2 linked regions of the Collimonas fungivorans genome follow. The protein of the gene in region 2 interacts with the protein of the main gene of each other region in a pairwise test. Links are inferred from orthologs where the notes say so. Each region holds a gene or a part of one and is shown on either strand. Other genes may lie near its edges. The genes, in order: gyrA and gyrB.

The links.
Region 1: the proteins of gyrB (region 2) and gyrA interact in binary tests that used the Escherichia coli proteins (3 or more experiments, as listed by UniProt). The link is inferred for Collimonas fungivorans from one-to-one orthologs.

The regions. Positions count from the first base shown.
Region 1 is NZ_CP013232.1:4,828,893-4,836,832, reverse strand. What follows is about bases 740-3,960. They hold gyrA (DNA gyrase subunit A), read left to right. Parts: upstream 740-1,096; coding sequence 1,097-3,760; downstream 3,761-3,960. Other genes in these bases: serC (3-phosphoserine/phosphohydroxythreonine transaminase), read left to right, coding at 3,927-3,960; CFter6_RS21120 (OmpA family protein), read right to left, coding at 740-922. Outside these bases: more of CFter6_RS21120, read right to left, coding at 113-739; more of serC, read left to right, coding at 3,961-5,033; pheA (prephenate dehydratase), read left to right, coding at 5,078-6,151; hisC (histidinol-phosphate transaminase), read left to right, coding at 6,196-7,302; CFter6_RS21095 (prephenate dehydrogenase), read left to right, coding at 7,366-7,940. UniProt on the Escherichia coli protein: A type II topoisomerase that negatively supercoils closed circular double-stranded (ds) DNA in an ATP-dependent manner to maintain chromosomes in an underwound state.
Region 2 is NZ_CP013232.1:1,966-13,204, reverse strand. Bases 7,521-10,615 are described here. They hold gyrB (DNA topoisomerase (ATP-hydrolyzing) subunit B), read right to left. Parts: upstream 10,261-10,615; coding sequence 7,780-10,260; downstream 7,521-7,779. Other genes in these bases: dnaN (DNA polymerase III subunit beta), read right to left, coding at 10,373-10,615; CFter6_RS25860 (AbiTii domain-containing protein), read right to left, coding at 7,521-7,688. Also shown: CFter6_RS24675 (helix-turn-helix domain-containing protein), read left to right, coding at 73-285; CFter6_RS00035 (SDR family oxidoreductase), read left to right, coding at 452-883; CFter6_RS24670 (HsdM family class I SAM-dependent methyltransferase), read left to right, coding at 1,122-2,933; CFter6_RS00030 (sensor histidine kinase), read left to right, coding at 3,015-5,252; CFter6_RS00025 (hypothetical protein), read left to right, coding at 5,249-5,872; CFter6_RS24665 (HNH endonuclease), read left to right, coding at 5,884-6,489; more of CFter6_RS25860, read right to left, coding at 6,591-7,520; more of dnaN, read right to left, coding at 10,616-11,239. UniProt on the Escherichia coli protein: DNA gyrase negatively supercoils closed circular double-stranded DNA in an ATP-dependent manner to maintain chromosomes in an underwound state.

The sequences.
Region 1 (7,940 bases), 4.8 Mb from region 2 along the record:
CCAGCTCACGTTTTGCCTGCTTCGTTGTTTTCATACAACATAACATTATGAAAACATCACCACGGGCGACATCTTACATCGACGCAAGAAAACTATCTATTTTATTTTAATTTTATTGCGTTTTTATTACGACTCTACGATTCGGGGCCAGGCAGCTGACCAGTTTTTTACGGCTCAGTTTGTTGCTGCACTGCAATGCCGGATCGGATGCACCGGCGCCGGCGGTTTCTATTTGGTTAGAGACACCCTTGCTCTTCAAATAGCTGGCAACGTTGCTGGCGCGCTGCATCGACAATTTCCGGTTATAAGCTTCCGAGCCAAGGCGATCGGTATGGCCGGTGACTAATATGAGTCTCGTGCTGGCGCAGTTTGTCAATTTGGCAATAATCTGCTGGTCGATGCGTTGCTTGGCCGCCTTGGTCAGGGTTGCCTTGCCGAAACTGAAACTCTGGTCGCTCGCCAGCGTTACGCCAACATCGCATTGCTGGGCCGCAATTGCCGGTGCAACTTCATTGCTGGCGATCATCGGATCGGCGACCAGGGCAGGCGCGCTGGCTTTCATCACCGGCGCCACCAGGGCGCCGTCGCAACCGGTGACCGCATCATTCTGGTCCCAATAACCGGAGCGCCAGCACAAACCGTCCTGGCTGCGGACGACGGGACCGTTTCCATCGTGCACATAAGCACTCGTTTCAGGGGCGGCTTGGGATGCGGCGGATTGGGCAAAGCCTGGATGGGACGCAAAGACGAGGGCTGAACCCAGCAATAGGCTCAGCGCGATGGTATGACGCATAAATTGTTTCCTGATAGAAATGGTAAAGGCAGGATTGTTTTTAGGAATCGCCTGATTACCGGGCAAGGCGGCATTTAAACATATTTTTTCCGGCGAGCAGTTTTTCGGCCCTGATACCCGGGATTTCATCGCGCCTCTGAAAAGCCGGAACCGGCGTCCCCGCGTGCTAAAATCATACGTCTTATTACCAGTGTTCCGAGCAGCAGCCGGCCATGCGCGGCGATTGCGGCTCTGAATGCTGGTCTATATCGGATATAGATATCTGTGATCGATCAACCTAAGTAAAGACTCGCCGACTCGCTAATGGATCAATTCGCTAAAGAAACAATCCCAATTTCCCTCGAAGAAGAAATGCGCAAGAGCTATCTCGATTACGCGATGAGCGTGATCGTCGGCCGTGCGCTGCCGGATGTGCGTGACGGCCTCAAGCCGGTGCATCGCCGGGTCTTGTTCGCGATGCACGAAATGAACAATGTCTGGAACCGCCCGTTCGTGAAGTGCGCGCGCGTGGTCGGTGAGACCATGGGTAAATACCACCCGCACGGCGACGCATCGATCTACGACACGCTGGTGCGCATGGCGCAGCCTTTCTCGCTGCGCTACATGCTGGTCGACGGCCAGGGCAACTTCGGTTCGATCGACGGCGACGGCGCCGCAGCGATGCGTTACACCGAGTGCCGCCTGGACAAGATCGCCGGCGAACTGCTGGCCGACCTCGACAAGGAAACCGTCGACTTCGTGCCCAACTACGACGGCAAGGAAAAAGAGCCGTCGGTGCTGCCGACGCGCATCCCTAACCTGCTGATCAACGGCTCGTCCGGCATCGCGGTCGGCATGGCGACCAACATTCCGCCGCACAACCTGACTGAAGTGATCGATGGCGCACTGCACGTATTGCGCAACGCCGATTGCACTATTGACGAGCTGATCGAAATCATTCCGGCGCCGGACTTCCCGACCGCCGGCATCATCTACGGCGTCTCCGGCGTGCGCGATGGTTACCGCACCGGCCGCGGCCGTGTGGTGATGCGCGCCAAGACCCACTTCGAAGAGTTCGGCCGCGAAGGCCGCACCGCGATCATCATCGACGAGCTGCCGTACCAGGTAAACAAGAAGGCCTTGCTGGAACGCATCGCCGAACTGGTGCGCGACAAGAAGCTGGAAGGCATTTCCGACCTGCGCGACGAGTCGGACAAGTCCGGCATGCGCGTGGTGATCGAGCTCAAGCGCGGCGAAGTGGCCGAGGTGGTGCTGAACAATCTGTACAAGCAGACCCAGCTGCAGGACACCTTCGGCATGAACATGGTGGCGCTGGTGGATGGCCAGCCTAAGCTGCTGAACCTGAAGCAGATGCTGGAATGTTTCCTGTCGCACCGCCGTGAAGTGGTCACGCGCCGCACTGTGTTCGAACTGCGCAAGGCGCGCGAACGCGGTCACGTGCTGGAAGGCCTGGCGGTAGCGCTGGCCAACATCGACGATTTCATCGCTCTGATCAAGGCGGCGCCGACGCCGCCGGTGGCGAAATCCGAACTGATGGCGCGTGCCTGGGATTCTTCCATGGTGCGCGAAATGCTGGCCCGCACCGGCGACGAAAACATCGGCGGCATCGAATCCTTCCGTCCGGAAAACCTGCCCAAGCATTACGGCATCCAGGCTGACGGCTTGTACAAGCTGTCGGACGACCAGGCGCAGGAAATCCTGCAGATGCGTTTGCAGCGCCTGACCGGCCTGGAACAAGACAAGATCGTCAACGAGTACAAAGACGTGATGGCGCAGATCGCCGACTTGCTGGACATCCTGGCCAAGCCGGAACGCGTCACCGTCATCATCACCGACGAAATGACCGCTGCCAAGAACGAATACGGCATCGGCAACAAGGATGAGCGCCGTTCGCAGATCGAGCACAATCCTACCGATCTCGGCACGGAAGACCTGATCACGCCGCAAGACATGGTGGTGACCTTGTCGCATACCGGCTACATGAAAGCGCAGCCTGTCTCCGAATACCGCGCGCAAAAACGCGGCGGCCGCGGAAAGCAAGCGATGGCGACCAAGGAAGACGACTGGATCGACCAGCTGTTCGTCGGCAATACCCACGACTACATCCTGTGCTTCAGCAATCGCGGCCGCTTGTACTGGCTGAAGATCTGGGAAGTGCCGCAGGGTTCGCGCAATTCGCGCGGCAAGCCTATCGTCAACATGTTCCCGCTGCAGGATGGCGAGAAGATCACCGTGGTGCTGCCATTGTCCGGCGCCAACCGCAGTTTCCCTGAAGACCGTTATGTCTTCATGTCGACCAGCCTGGGCACCGTCAAGAAGACGCCATTGTCCGACTTCAGCAATCCACGCAAGGCCGGCATCATCGCGGTCGACCTGGATGAAGGCGATTTCCTGATCGGCGCCGCGCTGACCGATGGCCAGCATGACGTCATGCTGTTCTCCGATTCCGGCAAGGCAGTGCGCTTCGATGAAAACGACGTGCGTCCGATGGGCCGCACCGCGCGCGGCGTGCGCGGCATGAACCTGGAAGAAGGCCAGCAGGTTATCGCCTTGCTGGTCGCGGAAAACGAACAGCAATCGGTGTTGACCGCGACTGAAAACGGCTTCGGCAAACGTACTCCGATTACCGAGTACACGCGTCACGGCCGCGGCACCAAGGGCATGATCGCGATCCAGACCAGCGAGCGCAACGGCAAGGTGGTGGCGGCAACGTTGGTGGAACCTAGCGACGAAATCATCCTGATCACCACCGGCGGCGTCCTGATACGCACCCGTGTCGCGGAAATTCGCGAAATGGGTCGCGCTACCCAAGGCGTCACGCTGATCGCGGTGGAAGACGGCACCAAGCTGAGCGGTTTGCAGCGCGTGGTCGAATCTGACGCTGAGGTGGAAACCGAAGCGGACGCCGATGCTGGCGGCAGCACCGAAGAAGGTGGCGCTCCGGCCTCCGATCCGGCAGCGGAGTAAAGAAAGTAGCGCGCCCCGGCCCGCAAGCCGGGGTGCGCATGATTTTCAGTTTGAATAGCTAAGTTGGAACATTTGCAGCAGCACAGTAACGCCATCTGTTGGTTCGTAGTCAATCTCGGTTCTCGGTTTCACTCCTGTTTCACTTCTTTATCTGACGCTATTCATCATGCCTATCTATAATTTTTCTGCTGGCCCTGCTGTGTTACCGAAAGAGGTGCTGCAGCAAGCTGCCGCCGAAATGCTGGACTGGCAAGGCAGCGGCATGTCCGTGATGGAAATGAGTCATCGTGGTAAAGAGTTCATGTCTATCCTGGCGGCGGCGCAGCACGATTTCCGCGAACTCTTCGCGGTGCCGGACAATTACAAGCTGCTGTTCATGCAAGGCGGGGCGATTGCCGAGAACGCGATCGTGCCGCTCAACCTGCTGGGCCGCGGCGGCCGGGCACAGCCTGCGACTAGCGATTACATCAATACCGGGTCCTGGTCGACCAAGTCGCTGAAAGAAGCGCGGCGCTACGGTAACGTCAATGTCGCCGCTTCGTCCGAAGACAGTCATTTCGCGCAGATTCCCGAGCGCGACAGCTGGCAGCTGTCCAAGGATCCGGCTTACGTCCATCTCTGCACCAATGAAACCATCGACGGCGTCGAATACCAGTTCACGCCAGACATCGCAGCTGAAACCGGCAACGCGCCGCTGGTGGCCGACATGTCGTCGCATATCCTGTCGCGCGTGGTGGACGTTTCCAAATATGGCGTGATCTACGGCGGCGCGCAAAAAAATATCGGGCCGGCGGGACTGACCCTGGTAGTGGTGCGCGAGGACTTGCTCGGCCACGCCTTGCCGGCCTGTCCTTCAGCCTTCAACTGGAAGATCGTGGCCGACAACGATTCCATGTACAACACGCCGCCGACCTATGCGATCTATATCGCCGGACTGGTGTTCCAGTGGCTCAAGAAGCAGGGCGGCGTCGCCGCGATGGAACAACGCAATATCGCCAAGGCGGCCTTGTTGTACGACTACCTGGATGCCACCGATTTTTACCGCACCAAGATTGCCAGCAGCTGCCGCTCGCGCATGAACGTGCCTTTCTTCCTGGCCGATGAAGCTCTTAACGAATCCTTCCTGAACGGCGCCAAGGAACGGGGTTTGCTGCAGCTGAAGGGCCATAAATCGGTGGGCGGCATGCGCGCTTCGATCTATAACGCCATGCCTTTGGAGGGCGTGCAGGCGCTGGTGGCGTATCTGCAGGAATTTGAAAAACAGCGCGGCTAACCGGGGCGCCAGGCTAATTAGCAGAACCAGAGATAGAAACAAACATGAGCGAAGACAAACTCCTACCCTTGCGTCAGCAGATCGACGCCATTGACGCCGAAATCCTGGCCTTGCTGAACCGCCGCGCGAAAATCGCGCAAGAGGTCGGCCACGTCAAGGCCGAGACCAATGCCCCCGTGTTTCGTCCGGAACGCGAGGCGCAGGTCTTGCTCAAGGTTGCCGAGCGCAATCCGGGACCGCTGCAAGGCGCCGATGTACAAACCATTTTCCGCGAAGTGATGTCGGCTTGCCGCGCGCTGGAAAAGCGCGTGACGGTGGCCTATCTGGGCCCGGCCGGCACCTTCAGCGAACAAGCGGTGTACCAGCAGTTCGGTCACGCGGTGGAAGGCCTGCCTTGCGTGTCGATCGACGAAGTGTTCCGCGCCACCGAAGCCGGCACCGCCGATTTCGGCGTCGCCCCGATCGAAAATTCCTCGGAAGGCGTGATCAACCGCACCCTCGACCTGCTGCTGCAAACCACGCTCAACATCAGCGGCGAAGTGTCGATCCCGGTGCATCACAGCCTGATGACCAAGGAAGGCACGATGGCCGGCATTGCCCGCATCTGCGCCCATTCGCAAGCGCTGGCGCAATGCAATGCCTGGCTCAACCAGCACTACCCGAGCATCGAACGGCAGGCGGTAGCGTCGAACGCCGAAGCGGCGCGCATGGCCAGCGAAAATGATACCGTGGCGGCAATTGCCGGCGAGATGGCGGCGCAGAAATACGACTTGCAGGTGGTCAGCGCAAATATCCAGGACGACCCGCACAACCGCACCCGTTTTGCCGTGGTGGGCCGGCTGCAGAACGGCGCCAGCGGCAAGGACCAGACGTCGTTGGTGCTGTCGGTGGCGAACAAGGCTGGCGCTGTCTACAAGCTGCTGGCGCCGCTCGCCAAGCATGGCGTGTCGATGACCCGCTTTGAGTCGCGACCGGCGCGCATGGGTGCGTGGGAATACTATTTCTATGTCGACGTCGAAGGGCACGCAGCCGACGACAAGGTCGCCAAGGCACTGGACGAGCTGCAACAGAATGCGGCGTTCTACAAGCTGCTGGGATCGTATCCGCGCAGTTTCTGAAAAATAGCCGATAAGCGGTCAACAACACGTTTCGAAAGCAGACAATGTCAATTAAATTTGGTCCAGAATATGTACGCGCTATCGCCCCTTACCAGGGCGGCAAGCCGATTGCCGAAGTCGCGCGCGAATTCGGCCTGGACGAAGCCAGTATCATCAAGCTGGCCTCCAATGAAAATCCGCTGGGCATGCCGGAATCGGCCAAGGTTGCGATGCAAAAGGCGGTCGCCGACATCGGCCGTTATCCGGACGCCAACGGTTTCGACCTGAAGGCTGCGATCACCGCCAAATACGATGTGCCGGCAGAGTGGATCACGCTGGGCAACGGCAGCAACGATATCCTTGAACTGGCTACCCACGCTTTTGTGCAGGCCGGGCAAGCCGCGATGTATGCGGAATATTCTTTTGTGGTGTATGCCTTGGCGACCCAGGCCGTCGGCGCCCGCGCCATTGTGGTCAAGGCCAAGGATTACGGCCATGACCTGGAAGCCATGGCTGCCGCCATCACCGGCGACACCAAGCTGATCTTCATCGCCAACCCGAACAACCCTACCGGCAGCTTCATTCCGGCAGCCGAACTGGAAGCGTTCCTGGCGCGCGTACCGCCGCAAATCGTGGTGGTGCTGGATGAAGCCTACAATGAGTACTTGCCGCCGGAACTGCAGTACGAATCGATTTCCTGGGTACGCAAATATCCCAACCTGCTGGTTTCGCGCACCATGTCGAAAGCCTATGGCCTGGCCGGCTTGCGTATCGGCTTCGGCATTGCCCAGCCGCTGATCACCGACCTGCTGAACCGCATCCGCCAGCCGTTCAACGTCAACTCGCTGGCGCAGGCCGCCGCGGTGGCGGCCTTGAACGACACCGCCTTCTTGCAGCGCAGCGCGCAGCTGAACCGTGACGGCTATCGCCAGCTGACGCAGACTTTCGACGAACTGGGCCTGGAGTATGTGCCTTCGTTCGGCAACTTCGTCATGGTCAAGGTCGGCGACGACGAGGCTGCCGGCGCCCGCGTCAACCTGGCGCTGCTGAAGCAGGGCATCATTGTGCGCCCGGTCGCCAACTATGGCCTGCCGCAATGGTTGCGCGTCACTATCGGCTTGCCGGAGGAAAACGCAGCCTTTATCGATGCATTGAAAAAACTGCTGAGCTAGATGTCGGCGTGAACTTCAGCGACGTCAACTTCAGCTTCGACTAATTTTATTAAAGCATCATTCGTGTTCAAGAAAATCGCAATATTTGGCGTGGGGCTGATCGGCGGTTCATTTGCCCTGGCTTTGAAAAAAGCCGGGGTGGTTGAACAGGTGGTCGGGGTAGGTCGTCAGCTTGCGACCTTGCAGCGTGCGCAGGAGCTGGGAATCATCGACGCCATCGCCAGTTCGGTGGCTGATGCCGTCTCCGGCGCCGAGCTGATCCTGATCGCAGCGCCGGTGGCGCAGACCGGCGCCATCCTGGCCAGCATCGAGCCGCATTTGCAAGCCGGCGCCATCGTGACCGACGCCGGCAGCACAAAATCCGATGTAGTGCTGGCGGCGCGCACTGCGCTGGGCGGCAAGATTGCCCAGTTTGTACCGGGCCATCCGATCGCCGGCCGTGAACAGAATGGTCCCGAGGCGGCGCTGGCCGAGCTGTATGCCGGCAAGAAAGTGGTGCTGGCGCCGCTGCCGGAAAATGCCGAGCAGGATATCGTCAGGGTTGCCGCCGCGTGGCAGCAGTGCGGCGCCTTGATCCATCGCCTGTCGCCGCAGCAGCACGATGCGGTGTTTGCCGCGGTCAGCCATTTGCCGCATGT
Region 2 (11,239 bases):
CGATTAGTCTACAACGTAACATGTGACGATTAGTCCGTGTTCGATTAGTCTACAAAATGCGCTAATGCTTATGTGAAAATTTTATCCATACGCTTCGGTGAACGCATAAGAGAATTGAGGAAAGAGCGGGCTCTTTCTCAAGAGGGATTTGCCGACCTGTGTGGTTTTGACCGCACATACATCAGTGGAATTGAGAGAGGGGTGCGCAATCCCTCTCTGTCTGCGATTGAAGCTTTGGCTATCGCATTGAATGTCACAGTGGCTGAGCTTTTTAGCGGACTTTAGCGTTAGTGCTGTTATCGTTCAACAGAGTCATTTCGACCACCTTTTGAACAAAGCGCTACTCGCATACTCACCTAATCCCGTTCCGGGATTAGTGAGAATGTCGGGGTCAGAATGTCGGGGTCAAGTCTTGCAATAACGCATTCGATGATTGCGCCGACTACGTAATATGTCATTGCAAGACTTGACCCCGCATCCCATCAACAGCGCCGGCGTCGATGCCGATCCACCGCCTGTCCAAGGAGCATCGATTGCGCGATGGCAGCGTGCTATGCAGCTCAACGTCAACGGCAGCATTTTGTGTAGCAAGCACGTTGTCGACGCCATGGAAAGGGCGGGTGGCGGAGCGATCGTCAATGTATTGTCGTTGTGCGACATGACAGGCCGCCAGCAAACCTCTGCGGATTTTGCAGCGAAGGCGGCTATGCGCAAGGAGGGCGATTTGACGCAGACCTTAATTGACATAAAACAGAGTCGTCAAACTGAAGATATCGGGTTAAGCAGCAATGTGGCTGCCGCTGTTCTATATCTAGTGTCGAAAACAGGGCGTTTTATTACTGGCAGCGAACTGGTAATTGATGCTGGCTACAGTTGGCGATGACTTACTAGCGCCAGTTTATCGTAGCAAACGCGACCCCATCTGATAGCTGTCCCCCATACCTTCAAAGTTTGGCAGCACAAATGATTGTGCCGAAGCGCTACACTCAGGCTCATTTTCGCCGGTACAATCAGAGATTTATACCTGTGAATCAATTATCAATCATTGTTTCTCCGAAGTTAATGGAAGTTTTTGCATTTGACGGACTCCATCTAGCTTGGGAATGTTCCCTGTGGATTGCATGATGCCTCGTGATGCACTTGTTTCCAAACGTCAGTCTCGAAACCAAGAAAGAGCGGAATTTTATAAGCACGTCCGCAATATTGCTTCCCACGTAATTTCGGACGCTTTAAATTGTGGCACAGTCGCTGAAACGCTAGTTGTTAGTTGGAGTCGAAGAATTTTTGCAGATTTCAGCCCTGGAGAACTCCAAAATGCCCATCAGGTAGCTACCAATATTCACATTCTAAGTTTCTTGGCCTGGCTCGAAACGAAAGAAATGCTCGACTCAGCTTACTGGATTAGCTCAGCATACTCTATTTGGATGGGGAAAAAATATCGTAAATCATACGCAATGTTCTTTACGCCCCCATCTTTGACGAAGAGGATGCTAGACGATCTTGAAACCGCCGGCATATCCTTTGCGGAAAACTCTTTTTTTGACCCTGCGTGTGGAGGCGCGGCCTTCTTAGCTCCCGTAGCTCAACGAATGAAGAACTCGTTGTATGCTCGCGGTAAGACATCTCTTGAAATTCTGAAGCATATTGAGCTAAATCTGTTCGGTACGGATCTTGATCCGATTCTTTGCCGCATATCTCAATTCTTCTTGCGAATGGTCCTCGCAAATGAAATCCTTTCAGAGAACTACGAGCCGATTTTTCATATCTCAAGTGCAAACTCGCTTACCTCTGTCTCTCCAATGTTCGCAAAAATCGACGTTGTGGTATGCAATCCACCGTACCGTAAGCTAACAACGGATGAGATTCATCTGTATCAGAATGAATTTTCGTCTGTTATGCAACACCAACCAAATCTATACGGCCTCTTTATTGCCCTGTGCTTGGAACTGGTAAAAGAATCTGGCATAGTCAGTCTGATAACTCCAATGAGCTACTTATCTGGAAAATCATTTTCGAAACTGCGTCATTTTTTATTGAGTCGATCCCAAATTTTACGAATCGGAGTGGTTAGTGAGCGATCAGGTGTATTTATCGATGTTGAACAAGAAACCGCCTTAACGCTGCTAAAGCGTTCCCTCAAAGGTCAAATTGAGGCTTCAAACGTTGAAATTTCGGTGATACACGAAAATGGGGAAAACCACACAATCGGAAGATCAATCCTACCAGGGGACGGATTAACGTGGCCAATTCCGCGCAGAGCCGAAGATGTAGCAATTCTCGCTGATGCTTTCGCTAGCCCTTTCAGAATAAGGGATTACGGTTATATCGCTCGAGTCGGCTCATTTGTTTGGAATCGCGACAAGCGATCCACTTTTTTTACCCTACAACAGGCTATAAATGCTCTGGCGAAAAAAGCCATTCCTTTGTTATGGTCTAGCGATATAGAACAAGGCGGCACGGTACAGTTTTTAAATTGTACCAAGCATAACGATGAACCTGCCTTTGTTGATATGTCTGACCCAAATCATCGCTCAATTGTGCGAAATCCCGCTGTGTTGCTTCAGCGAGTTACATCAAATGACCAATCGAGACGTTTAGTCACAGCATGCGTTCCAAATGACATTACAGCGCAGTTTGGTGGATTTATCGGGGAAAATCACGTTGTAATCCTTGAAGCGACTTCACCAACTCCAATTGTGTCAACAGAGACGCTCACTCAATTATTTTCTTCAGCATTAATCGATAGAAATTTTCGCTGCATTTCCGGAGCTACGAACGTATCAATATTTGAACTGAATCAACTACCACTACCGTCCCCAATTTATCTAACTCGATTCTTGAAGGAAGGCATGGAAATGGAGACGGCAATCAATACGGCTTTCAGACTTTCATCATCCTTGACCGACGTTGGTAATTTGACTGTTGAACGCTAATATTTACTGCAATCGCAATATGGTTACAGCCGCTGAATCACCCCTTTGATGAATTGTCTTTGGGGAAAATAGGAAATGATAATGACAAGAACATTGTTGAAAAGTCTGCCATTCGACATAGCGGCCCGTTTACCGTTGCAGCTGGGAAGAGAAAGCATTGCTAGCTCTACCGCTGCGATTGGGGAACTCATAAAGAACTCCTATGACGCAAACGCCGAAAATGTTCTAATAACTTTCGTCAAGCGCTCAGCACCTATTCAGATACTTCAGATCGAAGATGATGGCGATGGAATGGACTTAACTACTTTGGAGAACGTTTGGCTTCGCATTGGAACCGAACACAAAGTTGATAATGAGCGCTCCGTCCGCAAACAACGAGTTATGACAGGTGCCAAAGGCTTAGGTCGATTGGGAATCGATCGTTTGTGCAAAAAAATGATTCTTCAAACGAAGACCGCAGAGATGGACCATGTCCTCGAAGTACACATCAATTGGAGTCGTTACAATAGTCGCGATGCAACAATTTCAAGCATAAACCACAAGATCTATAAAATCGATGCTTTGTCGAATAATAAATATAGTAGTTTCTTTAAAAATAAAACGAGTGGTACAAGGCTTATCCTTGTTGGGCTCAAAGAAAAGTGGGACAAACTTCGTCTATCTGAATTGCGTAATGAGTTGTCTATGCTGGTCAGTCCATTCACCGATGTCGCAGATTTCTCAATCGAGTTTACTAGTGGTATTCATCACCTCGATGGAAAACTAAGTTCGGAAAAATATCTTGACGCAGCGGTTTGGGCTATAGATGCTAGCTTGGACAATGAGGGGAAAATTATTGTTAGCTACACTCAACCGCATAAGAAAATCGGCCCGACACCCTTGAGTGTATCTTGGCAAGAATGGCTTCCTGAACGTAATGGGCAACCTGCCTGCGGCCCACTATCTCTGCAGTTCTATTATATTCCCCAACCCAGCTCGTCTGTTTCAACCAGTGTAAAGCGCAAAGATTGGAGTCAGTTTATGGACCTCCATCATGGGGTGCGAGTCTACCGAGATAATTTTCGCGTTCGCCCATATGGTGAACCAACCGGTAGAGGAGATTGGCTTGATCTGGGTTTGCGTAAAGCAAGCAATCCATCTGGCATACGTCAAGGACCATGGAAAGTAGGGCCTAGGCAATTATTGGGGGCTATTTTCATCAGTCGCATTGAGAACAGCGAACTTATCGATCAAGCCAATCGTGAAGGTATGGTTGAATCCGATGCCTTCCGAGACATGCGTGCATTCGTTCTTAAGGTTCTTTCCACATTCGAAATCATTGCTACAAAATACGCTCGTATGGAGGTAGTAATTGATCCCGTCGAATCGACTGCGACGGAACTAAGCGAATCAATTGATAAGAGTCGTGAAGCCGTCGCGAACCTCAGTAAAGCAGTAGCAGATAGCGAATTAGTACAGCACGAAGAGTTTAAAGAGAAGCTCGAAGAAATGGAGCGACTGGTGGCTGCGACACAAGCTGCATCAGAAAAACAAAAAGCTGCTTATGATCAGAAACGCGAAGAACTAGAACGAGAAAAAGATACGTTAGCGAACCTAGCGTCAATAGGAATTCTGACGGTTTGCTTTGGACATGAGGCCAAAGAATTCTGCAATCTGGCAGCGGCAGCGGCGGCGGAATTACGACACGATTTTTTAGATGGAAAATTTATGGTCACACCTGAGATCGAGATCGAGGTATTAAAGGACATTGATACAATAATTAGCAGTACTAAGTTTGTTAAAAATTTTGCGTCCTTTTCCCTAGGTAATGTGCGAACAGAAAAGCGAAGGAAAAGTAAAGTGAGTATTAGCGCGGTTGTCGAGCGTGTCTTCGCTGCCCTCGCCGAATCTCTTGAGCGTCAAAAAATTAAGGTTGATCTATCAGAGGTATCAACTGACCTGGCATTTATAAAAGCTTATGAAATTGATTGGGAGAGCATCTTCGTAAACATGATATCGAATTCGGTATGGGCTATGGCAAAAACAGAACATGATAAGAGAACGATACAGGTCAAAGCGAAAAATCTTTCTTCGGGAATTGAAATTCGCTTTTTAGATAGTGGACAAGGGATCGAGAAGGGCTCTGAAGAACATATTTTTGACCCTATGTATAGCACCAGAAGGGACGATAGAGGAAACACCGTTGGGACGGGTATGGGCTTGTCCATTGTAAGAACGTTTGTCAATGAACACTCCGGCGGAGCGATTAGAGCACTTTCAGACAGTCGAATTGGTGGAGCTGAATTTATTATTACTATACCTGTCGAGCGTGAGCAATGAAACCAATTGTGCTTTATATAGATGAAGAGGAAATGGCATTGCGCACGATGGGAAAACGACTGCAGCGATGCTTTGGAAATGAAATTCAAGTTACCCCAATATCCCCCGATCAAACGATAGAAAAGATGATTCAAAAAATTGAATCCTATCATCCAGTCGTCTCTATAGTCATCGATCAAAAATTATTTGCTGCCGGCACAGCGACATATGTTGGGACTCAGCTTGCCGGCGCAATTCGTCAAACTGATCATAAAATTCCCATTTATATTTTGACAAATTTTGTTGATGATGTAGACGGTGCTTTGGGAGACATCGAATATGTTCTCGCTAAGGATGACTTAAGTGAAGATAATCGATTGCATGCAATTGCGGCCCGATTGCGGCGGCACATAAATGTATTCCAAGATATTCTCGTCGAACGCGAAGTTAGGTTTGAAGAGCTATTGCGAAAAGGATATAAAGACACGTTAACTGCCGCTGAAAGTGAGGAATTTCAACAACTAAGTTTTCAGCGTGAGCGAAAAATCGCATTTTCCGAATTACTTGATAGTACTGAACTCGGACGAAAATTGGATACAGCACAAGCAGCGCTCGCTAAGATTTCGAATTCATTGAAATGACAGGCGACCATATGTATTTTCCTAAAATTGCTCGTAGAACAGCCTATAAAACTAAGAAAAATGGAGAACGGTACGCAACTTATTCCGCCTATTACGAAGAAATAGCTGAGGATTGTCAGCATCGTTGCGTATATTGCGACGTGTTGGTTGTCGAAGTAGGCGGGGAGAGCATGAATCTTGATCATTTCCGGCCGAAGAATCATTTTCCTGAGCTCGAGAATGATCCCTGCAACTTAGTGCTCGCGTGCCCCAAATGTAATCAACTCAAATCTGACTGGTGGCCTGAAAAAGATGGGACAGCCCAAGACGGGCTAAACGGTTTCGTTGACCCATTCAATGAACATCTACTTGATTATTTTCGTATTGATGAGGGGGGAAATTTAGAATCATTGCGGAAACCATCACAATATATGATCGATCTTATGGCACTAAATCGCCCTACTCGTCGCCATATTCGTCGAGCTCGCTCGCTAAGGGCAGCAGCATTTGCACTATTTGACCAAATTAACGCAGAGATCTCTACATTAAGCACTCGGCCTTCCGATGAGGTTCTAGTCCGATTACCGATTTTGAGCGATGCTCTTGTCAGCATTCGACAAATGCTGGCTGAAGCCTAAGAAATATCGCTACAGCTTTCTATCCACCCGATTTCTCATAATTTTGAGTAACACCGCACACTATACTTAAGTCAATTTAGCTCAAATAGACATTCATTGTTTTATTGCATAGCTGAGTTTATGTCCACCGTTAGTTTTTCAGAGACAGCTGTTTTTCTGCCCCCCTGATCAGTATCGGTGCGCAATTGCAAAAGATCTCCAACCGCCATATAGGTATAAACCACATATCTATCAGCTTCTTCGCGACTTGCAATAGTTGCATGAGATCCTTTTTGTGCAGCCTGAAAAAGGGCATCAAGGCGATCACCCAGAAACGACATTTGAGAGCCAACTATTGCCTGGGTTCTTCCCGAAGTCGAGTTATCCTCAACAAAACAAATCAATCTATTAATATAATTGTCCGGACCTAACTTAATTTCACGATTTTTCCCACCAACGTCTATATTTCGGGGTTGGTCTGTAGCAGGAAAAACGACATCAGCCAGGTCTTGAAGCACGCGTCGACAGCCGTGTACTGCGTTCGACCAATCTTCAGGATTCTCTGACTGAAGATTTTCGTAAATAGCGGTGAATTTTTGTACAGTTGAGGGAAGAAGATCGCCTACCGACTTATCGACAAGCTCACGAATACGTGAAAATGCATCGCTAGCAATTGTAGAAAATTTAAGCTCAAGATTTCGTTGAACGACGTAACTGTGTAGGAATGCGCGTCGAGTACCCAAGCGCTTAACTGCTCTTTGCAGCTCTGTATGAAGTTTTCCTCGCTCTACCGCATTACCTTTAACAGCACTAACAAACTGATGTGGGTTCGCCGATGATATTGACACACTCGCGTCTCGAGCAGCGTCGAGACCTAGCTTAGTCCCTTCCACTTTTGCTTCAAGCTGTTCAATTGACTCCATCACACCAAAGGATTTGATCTCCCCTTCGCTGTTCTTATCCTGGAATATCCGACCTGCGGACTCCAGATATGTCCAAATTTCAGGACTTACACCTTCTGGCGTTGATGGATAGCCACCTGCCTCGTACTCAAAAATCTTCTGAAACTCAAACTCATTTAGGAGCCGCGCCAAGCGCGACGCTTTTAACACCGCATTCGTCAAAGGAATCTCGGAAAGCTCAATATTCCGTAGGAGTTCCTCAGAAAGGATCAAAGCTTCTCTACGCGCCACCGCATTTGGTTTAATCGCATCGGACATGGTCAAGTACCTAGTTTATCTTAGACGATTGCGCCATATTCTTACTAACGCGAAGGCACAAAAATGGTTTGCTGACACTGCAGCTTACAAATCAAACATCAATATTCCCCGCCTGCAGCGCATTCAACTCAATAAACGCCCTACGCGGCTCAACATCATCCCCCATCAGCGTCATGAAGATCTGATCTGCAGCAATAGCATCCTCAATCTGCACCTTCAACAAGCGGCGCACAGTCGGATCCATCGTGGTTTCCCACAGCTGCGATGGATTCATCTCGCCCAGACCTTTATAGCGCTGCTTGCTGACGCCGCGTTCGGCTTCGTCGCGCAGCCAGGCCATGGCTTGGTGGAAATCGATGATGGCTGACTCTTTGACTTTTTCGCCGGCGCCGCGGCGGATCAGGGCGCCTGGGCCGATCAGGCCTTTGAAGGTTTCTGCGGCGTTGACCAGCACGGTGTAGTCCGGGCTGGCGACGAAATCGCTGTCGATGGCGCTGACCTTGATGTTGCCGTGGTAGCGGCGCTGGATGCGCAGGGCGTGCTTGTCGGAGAGTTCGTCGGATTTGACGACGACTTGTACCGATGGCTCGTTGATCGACGCTTGCAGGGCCTGGGCCGAGGCTTCGGCGTCGGCCAGGGTGTCCAGCTTCAGCGTGACGCCGGTCATGATGGAGGTGAGGGCGGCGCCGTCTACCGCGCGGGTCAGGCGCGTGATGATGGAGTTGGCCATGTTGTACTGGCGCACCAGCTCGGCCAGGGCCGGGCCGCTGATCGGCAGCGCGCCTTCGCTTGGCACCAGGGCGGCGTCGTTGAGGGCGACCTGCATCATGTAGGAGACTTCTTCGGCGTCGTCCTTGAGGTAGCGCTCGTCCTTGCCGTGCTTGACCTTGTACAGCGGCGGCTGGGCGATGTAGATGTGGCCGCGCTCTACCAGTTGCGGCATCTGGCGGTAGAACAGGGTCAGCAGCAGGGTGCGGATGTGGGCGCCGTCGACGTCCGCATCGGTCATGATGATGATGCGGTGGTAGCGCAGCTTGTCGGCGTTGAACTCGTCGGCGCCGATGCTGGTGCCGAGGGTGGCGATCAGGGTGGTGATCTGTTCCGACGACAGCATCTTTTCAAAACGGGCTTTTTCGACGTTGAGCACTTTACCGCGCAACGGCAGGATGGCCTGGAATTTGCGGTCGCGGCCCTGCTTGGCGGAACCGCCCGCGGAGTCACCCTCGACGATGTAGAGTTCGCACAGCGCCGGGTCTTTTTCCTGGCAATCGGCCAGTTTGGATGAGAGGCCGAGGCCGTCCATCACGCCTTTGCGGCGCGTCAGTTCGCGCGCCTTGCGGGCGGCGTCGCGGGCGCGGGCGGCTTCGACGATCTTGCCGCAGATGATCTTGGCGTCGTTCGGGCGTTCTTGCAGGTAGTCGTTGAGCGTCTTGGCGACGATTTCTTCTACCGGCAGGCGCACTTCGCTGGAGACCAGCTTGTCTTTGGTTTGCGAGCTGAATTTCGGCTCTGGCACTTTCACGGACAGCACGCAGGTGAGGCCTTCGCGCATGTCGTCGCCGCTGGTTTCTACCTTGGCTTTCTTGGCGAAGTCATGTTCTTCGATGTACTTGTTCAAGATGCGGGTCATCGCCGCGCGCAGGCCGGTGAGGTGGGTGCCGCCGTCGCGTTGCGGGATGTTGTTGGTGAAGCAGAGTACTTGTTCGTTGTAGGCGTCGTTCCATTGCATGGAGACGTCGACGCTGACGCCGTCTTTTTCGCCGGTGGCCTGGAAAATCGTCGGGTGCAGGACGGTCTTGGCTTTGTTGATGTATTCGACGAAGCCGCGGGTGCCGCCTTCGAAGGCGAAGTTTTCTTCCTTGCCGGTGCGCTGGTCGGTCAGCTTGATGTGCACGCCGTTGTTGAGGAAGGACAGTTCGCGGATGCGCTTGGCCAGGATTTCGTAGTGGAATTCGACGTGGGTGAAGATTTCTTCGTCGGCCCAGAAGTGGACTTCGGTGCCGCGCTTGTCGGTGTCGCCGATGACCTTGATCGGCGAGACCAGCATACCGTCGATGGTTTCGGTTTCGCGGTTTTGCGGGACGCCGCGCACGAATTCCATGTAATGCACTTTGCCGTCGCGGCGGATGGTCAGCTTGAGCAGCTTGGACAGGCCGTTAACGCAAGACACACCCACACCGTGCAGGCCGCCGGATACCTTGTACGAGTTCTGGTCGAACTTGCCGCCGGCGTGCAGCTCGGTCATGACGATTTCGGCGGCGCTGCGTTTCGGGTCGTGCTTGTCGTCGAACTTGATGCCGGTCGGCACGCCGCGGCCGTTGTCGGTGATCGAGATCGAGTTGTCGGCGTGGATGGTGACGTGGATTTCGGTGCAGTGGCCGGCCAGCGATTCGTCGATGGAGTTGTCCAGCACTTCGAACACCAGGTGATGCAGGCCGGTGCCGTCAGAGGTGTCGCCGATGTACATCCCGGGGCGTTTGCGTACCGCTTCCAGGCCTTCGAGAATTTGGATCGAGGACGCTCCGTATGCATTGGGTTGCGGCTGATTGGTGTTGTCTGGGGCTGATGACATGGCTACCTTCTGAAAAGCTTACTTCGGAACTGCTTATATTGGGGCTGAGTGCTATTTTTACAAGTAAACAGGGCGGAACAGCTCGATGCTTTCCGCCCTGTTTTTATGCAGACTAGATCCGCATCGGCATGACGACGTATTTGAAGTCAGCGTTTTCCGGCACGGTGATCAGTGCCGAGGAATTGGCGTCGCCGAGGGCGATGTTGACGTTGTCGCCCTTGAGGTTGTTGAGGACGTCGAGCAGGTAAGTCACGTTGAAGCCGATGTCGACGCTATCGCCGCCGTAATCGATTTCCAGTTCTTCGATCGCTTCTTCCTGGTCGGCGTTGGTGGAGCTGATCTTGAGGCTGCCTGGGGTGACTACCCAGCGCACGCCCTTGAACTTGTCGCTGGTCATGATGGCGGCGCGTTGCAGTGAGCGCAGCAGCTGGTCGCGGCTGATGGTGAAATCGTTCTTGTAGCCCTTCGGCACCACGCGGGTGTAGTCAGGGAACTTGCCTTCGACCAGCTTGGAGATCAGTTCGATATCGGCGAACGACAGCTTGACCTGATTGTTGGCGATTTCGAGCTGGACCGGTTCGTCGGTTTCTTCCAGCAGGCGCTGCAGTTCGATGATGGTCTTGCGCGGGATGATGACTTCCTGGCGCGCGAACTCTTGTTCGGTGGCGACCTGGCAAAACGCCAGGCGGTGGCCATCGGTGGCGACCGCGATGACGTTCTTGCCGTCGAGGACCAGCAGCAAGCCGTTCAGGTAGTAACGGATATCCTGTTGCGCCATCGAGAAGTGCACCATGTTGAACAGGTGCTTGAGCGTCTTTTGCGGCAGGGTGACGGTGGCGTTGTAATGGTCTGCCTGGGCTACCGTCGGGAATTCTTCGGCGGCCAGGGTTTGCAGCGCAAAACGCGATTTGCCGGACTGCACGGTCATGCGTTTGTTGCTCAGGGTCAGCGAGACTTCGCCGGTGTCTGGCAGGGCGCG